Regions from separate parts of the Streptomyces sp. NPDC048659 genome, predicted to be linked through region 3. Evidence: riboswitches for the same ligand, from Rfam matches in the RefSeq annotation. Region 3 holds a riboswitch; each other region holds the start of a gene.
What was found. Region 3 has a riboswitch for cobalamin ahead of AB0C99_RS20930 (cobalamin biosynthesis protein). Riboswitches for the same ligand answer to the same signal wherever they lie in the genome.
Positions count from the first base shown of each region.

Region 1 (3,199 bases), on a different contig from region 3:
CCCGATCAAGCTGGGCGGCTTCGACGAGATCTTCGCCTCGGCCGACGCCAAGTTCACCGCCGCCAAGGCCGGCGGGCTCGTACCGGCCGAGGCCGGCCAGTGGACGTACGCGACCCTCGCGCTCGGCTCGGCGCTGGCGCTCTTCATGTACCCGCACTCCATCACGGCGACCCTGTCGTCCCGGAGCCGCGAGGTGATCCGCCGCAACACCACGATCCTGCCGCTGTACTCGCTGATGCTGGGCCTGCTCGCGCTGCTCGGCTTCATGGCCATCGCCGCCGGGGTCAAGGTCAGCAACGGGCAGCTCGCCATCCCGCAGCTCTTCGAGGACATGTTCCCGGCCTGGTTCGCCGGGGTGGCCTTCGCGGCCATCGGCATCGGCGCCCTGGTCCCGGCCGCGATCATGTCGATCGCCGCGGCCAACCTGTTCACCCGGAACATCTACAAGGACTTCCTCAAGCCGGACGCGACCCCCGAGCAGGAGACCAAGATCTCCAAGCTGGTCTCGCTGCTGGTGAAGGTCGGCGCGCTGGTCTTCGTCCTCACCATGGACAAGACCGTCGCCATCAACTTCCAGCTCCTCGGCGGCATCTGGATCCTGCAGACCTTCCCCGCCCTCGTCGGCGGCCTGTTCACCCGCTGGTTCCACCGCTGGGCGCTGCTCGCCGGCTGGGCTGTCGGCATGGTCTACGGCACGATCGCCGCGTACAACGTGAGCACGCCCAAGCAGGCGCACTTCGGCGGCTCCTCGGCCGCGATCCCCGGCATCGGCGAGATCGGCTACATCGGCCTCACCGCCTTCGTGCTCAACCTGGTCGTCACCGTGGTCCTCACCTTCGTCCTGAAGGCGCTCAAGGCGCCCGACGGCGTCGACGAGACCGCGCCCGGCGACTACACGGCGGACGCCGGCGACAAGGGCGTCGCCACCGAGCTCCCGAAGGTCGGCACCGCCGGGCACTGAGCCCCGCCGACCGCCCCGCGCGCCCCGCGCTCCGCCCGCCCCGGGACACCCGGCGGCGGGCGGAGCCGTGCCCGGGGGTCCCCGAGGCGGTCGGAGCCGTGCCGGGGGTCCCGGCGGCGGCCGGAGCCGCGCCCCGGGGCAGACTCCCTGGCATGGACTTCACGATCAGGGCGGTACGGCCCGAGGAGTACGAGGCGCTCGGCGAGGTCACCGCGCGGGCCTACCTCGACGACGGCTTCCTCACGTTCGGCGAGGACGACGACTATCTGCACCGGCTGCGGGACACCGCCCGGCGGGACGCCGAGGCCGAGGTGCTGGTGGCCGTCGACGCGGCGGCCGACGCGGCCGGGGCCGTCCTCGGCGGCGTGACCTTCGCGCTCGGCGGCGAGGAGTGGGCCGACATCGCGGGCCCCGGCGAGGCCGAGTTCCGGATGCTGGCCGTCGCGCACGCGGCGCGCGGCCGGGGCGTCGGGGAGGCCCTCGTGCGGGCCTGCGTGGACCGGGCGCGGGCCGCCGAGGGGTGCGCCCGGATCGTGCTGTCCACCCAGCGGAGCATGACCACCGCCCACCGGATCTATGAGCGACTGGGCTTCGTCCGCTCCCCCGAACGCGACTGGAAGCCGGTTCCGGGCCTGGACTTCACCCTGTTCACCTACGTTCTGGAGCTCTGACCGCCGCCGGACAGGCTCCAGGCCGACACAACATGTGGGGGGTGCCGCGAGCGGTGCCCCCCACATGTATGCTCGTCCTCGCTGTCGCCGCAGGGGAATCCGGTGGAAATCCGGAACTGTCCCGCAACGGTGTGTTTTGTGCGCGTTCGCGCCAAGGTGAGTCCGAGGACCTGCCGACAGCGCACCCGGTCCGTCCGTTCCGGGTGCCGACAGACGTCCGGGCCTCGCGGAGTGGGCCGGTGGACGCGGCGCAGCCGTGCGTACGGCCGTCCCGTTCCCGCCCCCCGCCCTGGCACCGAGCCGAGCGAGGGAGAGCCCCCACGTGACCATCGCGCCCGCCGATCCGGCCGCAGCGATCGAGACCGACGGCCCCGGCACCGTGCTGCTGCGGACCCTGACCGATCTCACCGCCGACCTCCCGGACACCGACCCCGGCAAGGTCGCCGCCGCCGCCCTGCGCGGCCGCAGCGCCTCCTCGGACGAGGCGGAGCTGCGCGAACTGGCCACCGAGGCCGCCGCCGGACTGATCGCCGAGGACCCGGCGTACTCCCGGCTCGCCGCCCGGCTGCTCACCCTCACCATCGCCGACGAGGCCGCGGGCCAGGGCGCCGTCGCCTTCTCGGCCTCCGTCGCCGTCGGGCACCGCGAGGGCCTGATCGCCGACCGCACGGCCGCGTTCGTCGCCGCGCACGCCGGCTACCTCGACGCCCTGATCGACCCGGCGGGCGACGACCGCTTCGGCTACTTCGGCCTGCGCACCCTGTACTCCCGCTACCTGCTGCGCCACCCGATCACCCGCCAGGTCATCGAGACCCCGCAGCACTTCATGCTGCGCGTGGCGAGCGGCCTCGCCGAGGACGACAGCGACCGCGCCGTGGACGAGGTGGCGGCGCTGTACGGGCTGATGAGCCGGCTCGACTACCTGCCCTCCTCCCCCACCCTCTTCAACTCCGGCACCCGCCACCCGCAGATGTCCTCCTGCTACCTGCTGGACTCCCCGCAGGACGAGCTGGACTCCATCTACGACCGCTACCACCAGGTCGCGCGGCTGTCGAAGCACGCGGGCGGCATCGGCCTCTCGTACTCCCGCATCCGCGCCCGCGGCTCGCTGATCCGCGGCACCAACGGGCACTCCAACGGCATCGTGCCGTTCCTGAAGACGCTGGACGCCTCCGTCGCCGCCGTCAACCAGGGCGGGCGCCGCAAGGGTGCCGCCGCCGTCTACCTGGAGACCTGGCACGCGGACATCGAGGAGTTCCTGGAGCTCCGCGACAACACCGGCGAGGACGCCCGCCGCACCCACAACCTGAACCTGGCGCACTGGATCCCGGACGAGTTCATGCGCCGGGTCAACGCGGACGCCCCCTGGTCGCTGTTCTCCCCCGCCGACGTGCCCGAGCTGGTCGACCTGTACGGCGAGGAGTTCGACGCGGCGTACCGCGAGGCCGAGGCGGCGGGCCTGGCCAAGAAGACGATGCCGGCCCGGGACCTGTACGGCCGGATGATGCGCACCCTCGCGCAGACCGGCAACGGCTGGATGACCTTCAAGGACGCCTCCAACCGCACC
Region 1 covers NZ_JBEZHM010000037.1:26,125-29,323, reverse strand. Annotated here, with positions in the region: gene mctP (monocarboxylate uptake permease MctP) at 1-961, shown strand, start outside; gene AB0C99_RS25495 (GNAT family N-acetyltransferase) at 1,114-1,632, shown strand; cobalamin riboswitch at 1,684-1,825, shown strand; gene AB0C99_RS25490 (ribonucleoside-diphosphate reductase subunit alpha) at 1,955-3,199, shown strand, end outside.
Region 1: another riboswitch for cobalamin. It lies ahead of AB0C99_RS25490 (ribonucleoside-diphosphate reductase subunit alpha); the one in region 3 lies ahead of AB0C99_RS20930 (cobalamin biosynthesis protein).

Region 2 (3,199 bases), on a different contig from region 3:
CCGTATGTCGGCCGGGCCGATCGTCACGGCGAGCGCGAGGGACACGAGCAGCAGCACGCCGCCGGCCGCCGTGGCCGCGGGCACCAACAGGGGTGACGCAACCGGCCGGTTCACTTGGCGAGCCCGTACGCGCGCAGGGCGGCGGCCAGCTTCTCGATGCCCTCGACGGTGCGGATGGTCGGGTTCATCGCCTGCCCGCTGAGGACCACGTACCGCTTCTTCCGCACCGCCGTCATGTTCCGCGTGACCGGGTGGGACTCCAGGAACTCGATCTTCTTCGCGGCGCTCTCGGCCGACTGCGCCCTGCGGGTCAGGTCGGCGATCACCAGCACGTCGGGGTCGCGTTCGGCGACGGTCTCCCAGTTGATCTGCGGCCACTCCTCCTTGGTGTCGTCGAAGACGTTCCGCACGCCGAGCGTCCCGCTGACGACGCCGGGCGCGCCGCAGCACCCGGCCATGTACGGGCCCCGCGCGTCGGAGAACCAGTACAGCACCGAGGCGTCCCCGAAGCCCGGCCCGGCGGTGGCCTTCGCGACCCGGGTGCGGAGCTCGCCCACCAGCTTCTCGCCGCGCTCCGGGACCCCGAACACCCGGGCCAGGTCGCGGATCTCGCCGTACACCGTGTCCATGGTCAGCGGCCGGGTGCGTATCCCGTCGCCGTCGCCGCTGTTGTCCTTGTCCACGCAGTCGGTGGGGGAGAGGTACGTCGGCACGCCGAGCCCGGCGAAGCGCTCCCGGGGCGCCACCCCGCCCTTGCCGAGGGTGTAGAGGAAGGAGGCGCTGACGAAGTCGGGCTCGGCGGCCAGGACCTTCTCGAACGACGGGTAGCGGTCCGCCAGCCGTGGCACCTTCGCGTTCTCGTCCTCCAGCCCCTTCAGGACCGGGTCCGTCCACGTGGCGGTGCCCACCATGCGGTCGGCGAGACCGAGCGAGAGCAGGATCTCGGCCGAACCCTGGTCCAGGGCGACGGCACGGCGGGGCGGGCGCTCGACCTCGACGCGCAGGCCGCAGTTGTCGAGCACGACGGCGCGCGCCGCGTCCGTGGCCTTCGCGCCGGGCGCGGCGGCCGGAGCGCCGGGGCCGCAGCCGGTGACGAGTGCGGCGCCGGTGAAGGCGCCGACGGCGAGCAGCGCGGCGGAACGGGGGATGTGGGGCGCGCGGGGCACGCGGGAAACACGGGGAACGCGCGGCGCGCGGGAAACGCGGAGAAGGCGGGGCAGGGGCACGTGGGGGTCCTCTGGCGTCACGGCTCGGGCGCGGAGCCTGTCGTACGGAGCTCCCCGGACGCGGCCGTACGCCGCCGCCGGGGCCGCCAGCAGGTCTTCGGACTCGGGGTCACCCGGACGGAACGCCTTCCCGGGCCCCTCGGGACCCAGTGGCCGATGTTCCGCCCGTCACCCTCACCGCTGCGCGTCAGCTCCGGATTCCCACCGGATTCCCTGCCCCCATGCGTATCGGCCGGCTGCCGGATACGTACAGGGGTGCGACTGGCTCGGGCAAATTACCACAGGGCGATCTTGATCCAGGGAGTCGGGCATTTCGCCCGGACAGTGTGAGATGCCGCCATACCTCCATGCCGGGATGATCCGGGTGATCCCTGGCATGATCGCCGATATGAACGAAAGCGCAGTCGAGATCGTCCCGTTGGAGCTCGTCCACCTGCACGCCGTGCTCGACCTCGGCCACCGGGTCTACGACGTCAAGTCGATGCCCTACACCTCCTGGTCGCTGTCCTCCGTGGCCGCGCACTGGGACGCCCAGCCCGACGCCTGCTGGGTCGCCCGGGACGAGGAGGGCCTGCTCGGCTTCGTCCTCGGCTCCCTCTCGTACGACGAACGCGAGGACTGGGGCTACCTCGAATGGATCGCCCTGGAGGAGCGGGCCCGAGGCCGCGGCGTCGCCAGCGCGCTCGTCGAGCACTGCTGCGACGCCCTCTTCGCGGCGGGCGCCTCGCGGATCATCACCGACGTGGAGAGCAGCAACGAGGCATCCGCCGCGATGATGCGGCGCAACGGCTTCACCGAGGGCGTCTCCGTCACCCTCTTCGTCCGCCGCGCCCCGCAGGACCAGCCGCCCCCGCCGCACCGCCCCGCCCAGGACCCGGCGCGCGCCCGGCTGCGCCGCGCCGCCCGGACGAGCTGAGGCCCCCGCTCAGGCCAGACCGGCGGCGATGGCCCGCCGCACGGCGTCGGCGCGGTCCCGGATCCGGGCCTTGGCGAACAGGTTGTTGATGTGCGTCTTGACCGTGGCCTCGCTGATGAACAGCCGCTCGGCGATCGCCCGGTTCGGGAGCCCCTGCCCGATCAGACCCAGCACTTCGCGCTCCCGAGGGGTCAGGTCCTCGGGCAGGTCGTCACCCGGGGCCGAGGCGGCCTTGGAGCCCGCCTCGGAGTCCACACCGGAACCAGTCCCGGAGTCCGCTCCGGGCCGGGCCTCCGCGCGGGGCGTCGCCATCACGGCGGCCAGCAGCCGGTCCCGTACCTCCTGGTCCATCACCGACTGCCCGGCCGCGGCGGCGCGGATCGCGCGGGCGATGTCCTCGCGGCCCGCGTTCTTCGTCAGATAGCCGCGGGCGCCCGCCGACAGCGCTGCCATGATCGACTCGTCGTCGGCGAAGGTCGTCAGGACCACGACGGCCACCTCCGGATGGGCCTCGCTCAGCAGCCGGGTCGCCTCGGTGCCGTCCATCACGGGCATCCGCAGGTCCATAAGCACGACGTCGACGGGTTCGGCGGCGACGGCGTCCAGCACCTCGCGCCCGTTCGCGGCGGTCGCGACCACGCCGATGTCCCCGGCGAGCGCGAGCACCATGGCGAGCGGCTCGCGCACGGCGGCCTGGTCGTCGGCGATGACGACCCTGATGGGGCCGGAGGGGCGGGAAGGGCTGGAGGGGCTGGAGGGGCCGGAGGAGGGCGGCGGGAGGGCGGGCTCCGAGGTCTCGCTCATGCCGGAATCACCACTTCGACCTTCCAGCCGCCGCGCTCGGGCCCGGCTGTCTCGGGCCCGCCCGTGACGGGACCGGCGGTGACCGTCCCGTTCAGCAGGGCCACACGCTCGCGGATCCCGATCAGCCCCATCCCGCTCCCCGTACCCGGGGAGACGGGCAGGGTCCCCGGCCCGTTCACGATGCTCAAGACGGTCGCCTTCTCCTCGTACGCCATGGTCACCCGCACCACGCCCCCGGGCGCGTGGCGCGTCG
Region 2 covers NZ_JBEZHM010000013.1:143,647-146,845, reverse strand. Annotated here, with positions in the region: gene AB0C99_RS13445 (iron chelate uptake ABC transporter family permease subunit) at 1-84, opposite strand, end outside; gene AB0C99_RS13440 (ABC transporter substrate-binding protein) at 111-1,166, opposite strand; cobalamin riboswitch at 1,318-1,441, opposite strand; gene AB0C99_RS13435 (GNAT family N-acetyltransferase) at 1,615-2,142, shown strand; gene AB0C99_RS13430 (response regulator transcription factor) at 2,152-2,946, opposite strand; gene AB0C99_RS13425 (histidine kinase) at 2,943-3,199, opposite strand, start outside.
Region 2: another riboswitch for cobalamin. It lies ahead of AB0C99_RS13440 (ABC transporter substrate-binding protein); the one in region 3 lies ahead of AB0C99_RS20930 (cobalamin biosynthesis protein).

Region 3 (3,199 bases):
CCCACGCCCTCTTCGGCGGCCTCATCGGCGCCGCCGTGATGTCGGCGGGCTGGGACGCGGTCAACGGCCCGACCATCGTCACCAAGGTCCTCATCCCCGCCATCGCCGCCCCGATCGTGGCCGGTCTGGCCGCGATGGTCGCGACCCGCCTGACGTACCGCCTCGGCAAGAAGTCGAACACCGGGACCAAGGCGACCGCCAAGGGCTACCGGGCCGGCCAGATCGCCTCCGCCGGTCTCGTCTCGCTCGCGCACGGCACCAACGACGCGCAGAAGACGATGGGCATCATCACCCTCGCCCTGGTCACCAGCGGCGTCCTCGCCCCCGGCGCCAACCCGCCCATGTGGGTCATCGTCTCCGCCGGTGTCGCCATCGCGCTCGGCACCTACCTCGGCGGCTGGCGCATCATCCGCACCATGGGCAAGGGCCTCACCGACCTCCAGCCGCAGCAGGGCTTCGCCGCCCAGACCAGCGCGGCCACCGTCATCCTGGCCTCCTCGCACCTGGGCTTCTCGCTCTCCACCACCCAGTCCTGCTCGGGTGCCGTGATGGGCGCCGGCCTCGGCCGCAAGGGCGGAGTCGTCCGCTGGTCGACCGCCACCCGGATGTTCGTCGCCTGGGGTCTGACCCTGCCCGCCGCGGGCCTGGTCGGCGCCGCCGCCGAGTTCCTCACCAAGCAGGGCACCTGGGGCATCGCCGCCGTCGCGGTCCTGCTCGTCGCCGGCTCGGCCGTGATCTGGGCGCTCTCCCGCCGCAAGCCGGTCGACCACACCAACGTCACCGCCGACGACCTCGACAACCCGGGCGCCCCGGCCGAGCCCGCCGGCGTGGTCACCACCGCCATCGCGGCCGTCACCCCGCCGCCGGCCGCGGGCTCCGTCGCCGCCGTCGCGGACGCGGACCTGAAGACCACCATCCCCACCCCGGGCCCCACGGACCCGGCCGCTCCCCCGGCCCCCGCCGCCGCGGTCTAAGGAACTGGAACCAAGCATGAAGATCGACTGGGCAGCCCTCGGCTCCGTCTTCGGAGTCAGCCTCGTGGCGACCGTCGCCCTGGTGGGCCTCTTCACCCTCGGTGTCATGGGCCTCTCCAAGCAGGAGGAGGCCGCCGAGAACGGCGGCTCCGCCACCCTGGCCGTCACCGGCGCCTACGCCTGCTTCGCGCTGTGCCTGGCCGCCGTCTCCTACGGCATCTACCTGATCGTCGCCTGACGCACCGCGCACACCCGGCCGGGCGGTCCGCACCTCGTGGTGCGGGCCGCCCGGTCCTCGTGTCTGTGGCGCTCCGCACAGTGACCCGACGCAGGTCAAGGGTGAGTTGACGGCTGTTCGCACAGCGTGGTGGACTGCCGGGGCCATTACGGCGGCAGTAGAGGAAGTCCGGTGCGAATCCGGCGCGGTCCCGCCACTGTGACCGGCCCCCAGGGGCCGGGAGCCAGGAACTCTCGCCGCCGGTCACGTCGATCCAGGGCGCGGACCCTGAGTGAGGACAGAGCGCCATGCCCGGCCGCGGCCTCAGCCTTCCCGGCACCGACAGCGCCACCGGTGTCTTCGCGTACGGAGCGGCCGCCGGCCTCGCCGTCGACCGGCTCGCGGGCGACCCCCGCCGCGGCCACCCCGTCGCCGCCTTCGGCCGGGCCGCCGGCGCGGTCGAACGGCGCCTGTGGCGCGACCACCGCGGCTGGGGCGCCCTGCACACCGCCGTCTGCGCCGGCTCCACCGTCGCCCTCGGCGCGCTGGCCGCCCGTACGGCACGGGGCAGCCGCGCCGCCACCGTCGCCCTGACCGCCGCCTCCGTGTGGGCCGTGGTCGGCGGTACGACGCTGGGCCGCGAGGCCCGCGCGATCGGCGGGGCGCTCGCCGCCGGGGACCTGGAGGTCGCCCGGGAGCGCCTGCCGCACCTGTGCGGACGCGACCCGCACTCCCTGGACGGCCCCGCGATGGCCCGCGCGGTCGTCGAGTCCGTCGCCGAGAACACCTCCGACGCCGTGGTCGGCGCGCTCTTCTGGGGCGCCGTCGCCGGCGTGCCGGGGCTGCTCGGCTTCCGCGCGGTGAACACCCTGGACGCGATGGTCGGCCACAAGTCGCCGAGGTACCGCCGCTTCGGCTGGGCCTCGGCCCGCCTGGACGACCTGGCCGGCTGGCCCGGCGCCCGGCTCACCGCCGCGCTCGCCACCGTCGCGGGCGGGAACCCGCGCGGGGCGGCCCGCGCCTGGCGGGCGGACGCGGCGAAGCACCCCAGCCCCAACGCCGGACCCGTCGAGGCGTCCTTCGCCGGGGCCCTCGGCGTACGGCTCGGCGGCACCCTGGCGTACGGCGGACGGGTCGAGCACCGGCCCGTCCTCAACGGGGCGGGCCGTCCCGTCGAGGTCGCCGACATCGACCGGGCGGTGCGGCTGTCCCGCCGGATCACCGGACTGACCCTGGCCGCCTGCGTGGGCGGCCGGCTGATCGCGAGCACGCTGAAGCGGAGGAACGCATGAGGGGCGGGGGGCTGCTCGTCGCCGGGACCACGTCCGACGCGGGCAAGAGCGTCGTCACGGCCGGCATCTGCCGCTGGCTGGTCCGGCAGGGCGTCAAGGTGGCGCCGTTCAAGGGACAGAACATGTCCCTCAACTCCTTCGTGACCCGGGAGGGCGCCGAGATCGGGCGCGCCCAGGCCATGCAGGCGCAGGCCGCGCGCGTCGAGCCGACCGCGCTGATGAACCCGGTGCTGCTCAAGCCGGGCTCCGACCGCTCCAGCCAGGTCGTCCTGATGGGGAAGCCGGTCGGCGAGATGAGCGCCCGCGGCTACCACGGCGGACGGCAGGGCACCCTCTTCGAGCCGGTGCTGGCGTGCCTGGAGGAGCTCCGGGGCACGTACGACGCCGTGATCTGCGAGGGGGCGGGCAGCCCGGCCGAGATCAACCTGCGGCGCACCGACATCGTCAACATGGGCATAGCGCGGGCCGCCCGGCTGCCCGTCGTGGTCGTCGGCGACATCGACCGGGGCGGCGTCTTCGCCCAGTTCTTCGGCACCACCGCGCTGCTCGCGCCCGAGGACCAGGAGCTCGTCGCCGGGTACCTGGTGAACAAGTTCCGCGGCGACGTGACGCTCCTGGAGCCCGGCCTGGACATGCTCCACGGCCTCACCGGGCGCCGCACCTTCGGCGTCCTGCCGTACGCGCACGGCCTCGGCATCGACGAGGAGGACGGCCTG
Region 3 covers NZ_JBEZHM010000026.1:61,310-64,508, forward strand. Annotated here, with positions in the region: gene AB0C99_RS20920 (inorganic phosphate transporter) at 1-974, shown strand, start outside; gene AB0C99_RS20925 (hypothetical protein) at 991-1,212, shown strand; cobalamin riboswitch at 1,334-1,465, shown strand; gene AB0C99_RS20930 (cobalamin biosynthesis protein) at 1,500-2,483, shown strand; gene AB0C99_RS20935 (cobyric acid synthase) at 2,480-3,199, shown strand, end outside.

Region 4 (3,199 bases), on a different contig from region 3:
GGCAGGAGCAGCCTGCGGGCGGTCAGGGCCGGTACGGCGAGCGCCACCGTCGCCACGAGCCATCCGGCGACGCACCCCAGAAGGCCGGTCTCGCCCGTCAGCGCCTCCGCGCCCGCGGGCAGGGCCGCCACGCCTCCCGCGGCCGCCGGAACCCACCACCACGCCTCGCGGCCGGACACGGCTCGGCCCAGCCGGGCGGCAACGGCGAGCATCGGCATCAGCACGCAGATCGACAGCAGCGCGGCCAGGGCCGCACCCGCCGCCGCCACGAACGGAAGCGCGACCACCATCACGAATACGGCGAGGCCGTTGTAGGGGAGCGGCGGCGTCTCCTTGGTCAGCTCCCACACGTACACCGCGATGACCGCGATCACCGCCTCGACGGACAGGACCGAGGTGCAGGCCACGACTACGGACCCGAAACGGTCCCGGATGCGTACCGTCCCCTGAGCAGGCGTCTCCAGGGGGTGGTCCACCATGATGATTGATCTTTCTGAACGCATTCAAATCCCCTCCTGGCGTCATCATGCACCACGCCTGTCCCGCCCGGCAGTCCAGCCCCCCTCCCCCACTCGTCCCCACCCGTCCCCAGAGGCAGCCGCCCGCAGCGGTGCTACGTTTCGGGGCGTGTCGAAGCATCAAGAGGTGACCCGGGCCGCCTACGACCAAGTCGTCGAGCTCTACGCGTCGTTGTTCGCCGACCGGCTGGAGACGCGGCCGTTCGCGCGGAGCATGGTCGGCACCTTCGCCGAGCTCGTACGGGACACGGGGAACCTGCGGGTCGCCGACGTCGGCTGCGGGCCCGGGCACCTCACGGCCATGCTGTGCGAACAGGGGCTGGACGCCATCGGGTTCGACCTCTCCCCCGCCATGGTCGACCACGCCCGGCGGGCCCAGCCGGCGCTGCGGTTCGAGCAGGCCCGCATGGAGGCCCTGCCGCTGGAGGACGGCGTGCTCGGCGGGATCCTGGCCCACTACTCGATGATCCACACACCGCCCGGGGAACTGCCCGCGCTGCTCGCCGAGCAGGCCCGCGTCCTCGCGCCGGGTGGCCTGATCCTGGTGTCCCTCTTCGGCACCGAGGGGCCCGAGCCGATCCGTTTCGACCACAAGGTGGCACCCGCCTACAGCTGGCCCGCCGCGCCCTTCACCGACCTACTGGCCCAGGCCGGACTCACCACCACGACCCGGCTCCTCCACGACCCCGCCTCCGAGCGGGGCTTCCTTGAGACTCATCTGCTCGCCCGGCGCTCGTAGGCCGCGACGCCGTGACGCCGTGACGCCGTGACGCCGTGACGCCGTGACGCCGTGAGATCGACTTCCTCGCCACCGGCTGATCTTCGCCGTTCTCGCGTCCGGATCTTGATATTTCTCGCCATCGGGGCGCGGCACGCCCTAGTCTGGCCCGCGCAGCTGGTTCGCCCCGTCCGCCAGGCGGGATGCGTCGTAAGAGGGAACCCGGTGGGAATCCGGGACTGCCCCGCAGCGGTGAGTGGGAACGACCGCCGTCATACGCACTGGGACCGGACAACGGTCCTGGGAAGCGACGGCCAGTAGGTGCCCTCCGGTCATGCCGGAGAGCGTGCCCGCGAGTCCGAAGACCTGCCCGTTGCCCGTGCGAGGACGTATTCCGCGCACGGTTTCACCGATGACCTCGTGGGCGGGTCGGCGTGGACGACGTACGGCCCGTCGCGGGCTCCCTCCGCGCTCCGGTCAGCGTGCTCCGCCTTCTCCTTCGCGCCCACGTCCCCTCATCGGGCCGTCCATCCGGGCACATCTCGCGAAGGAGAGTTCCGTGACCACCGAGTCCACCGCCGCTGCGGTACGAGCGACCGTGTACGGCTACCCCCGCCAGGGGCAGAACCGCGAACTGAAGAAGGCCATCGAGGGCTACTGGAAGGGCCGCGTCACCGCCGACGCCCTCCGCGCCACCGCCGCCGACCTCCGCCGGTCGAACTGGCACCAGCTGGCCGACGCCGGCGTCCACGAAGTGCCGACCGGCGACTTCTCGTACTACGACCACGTCCTCGACACCAGCCTCATGGTCGGCGCCATCCCCGCCCGCCACCGCGCCGCCGTCGACGCCGACCCGCTCGAAGGCTACTTCGCCATGGCCCGCGGCACCCAGGACATCGCGCCGCTGGAGATGACCAAGTGGTTCGACACCAACTACCACTACCTCGTCCCCGAACTCGGCCCCGACACCGTCTTCACCGCCGACTCCACCAAGCAGGTCGCCGAACTGACGGAAGCCCTCGCGCTCGGCCTGACCGCCCGCCCGGTCCTCGTCGGCCCCCTCACCTACCTCCTGCTCGCCAAGCCCGCACCCGGCGTCGCCGCCGACTTCGACCCGCTCACCCTTCTCGACCGGCTCCTCCCCGTCTACGCCGAAGTCCTCGCCGACCTGCGGGCCGCCGGCGCGGAATGGGTGCAGTTGGACGAGCCCGCACTCGTCCAGGACCGCACTCCCGCCGAGCTGAACGCCGCCGCCCGCGTCTACCGCGACCTCGGGGCGGCAGGCGACCGGCCCAAGCTGCTCGTCGCCTCCTACTTCGACCGCCTCGGCGACGCCCTCCACGTACTCGCCGCCGCCCCCGTGGACGGTCTCGCCCTCGACTTCACCGAGCGCGCCGCCGCCAACCTCGACGACCTCGCCACCGTCGGCGGACTACCCGGCAAGCGGCTCGTCGCCGGCGTCGTCAACGGCCGCAACATCTGGATCAACGACCACCAGAAGTCCCTCGCCACCCTCGCCACCCTGCTCGGCCTCGCCGACCGCGTCGACGTGGCCACCTCCTGCTCCCTGCTCCACGTCCCTCTCGACGCGGACGCCGAAGCCGACCTCGACCCCGAGGTCCGGCGCTGGCTCGCCTTCGCCCGCCAGAAGACCACCGAGGTCGTCACCCTCGCCCACGGCCTCGCCCACGGCACCGACGCGATCGCCACCGAACTCGCCGCCAACCGGGCCGACCTGGCCTCCCGCGCCGACTCCGCCCTCACCCGCGACCCCGCCGTCCGCGCCCGCACCGCCGCGATCACCGACGCGGACGGCCGCCGCTCCCAGCCCTACACCGAGCGCACCGCCGCCCAGCGCGCCCACCTCGGCCTGCCGGTGCTCCCGACCACCACGATCGGCTCCTTCCCGCAGACCGACGAGCTCCGCGTCGCCCGCGCCGACCTCCGGGCCGGCCGCATCGAC
Region 4 covers NZ_JBEZHM010000013.1:53,782-56,980, forward strand. Annotated here, with positions in the region: gene AB0C99_RS12990 (hypothetical protein) at 1-479, opposite strand, end outside; gene AB0C99_RS12995 (class I SAM-dependent methyltransferase) at 628-1,257, shown strand; cobalamin riboswitch at 1,398-1,625, shown strand; gene metE (5-methyltetrahydropteroyltriglutamate--homocysteine S-methyltransferase) at 1,796-3,199, shown strand, end outside.
Region 4: another riboswitch for cobalamin. It lies ahead of metE (5-methyltetrahydropteroyltriglutamate--homocysteine S-methyltransferase); the one in region 3 lies ahead of AB0C99_RS20930 (cobalamin biosynthesis protein).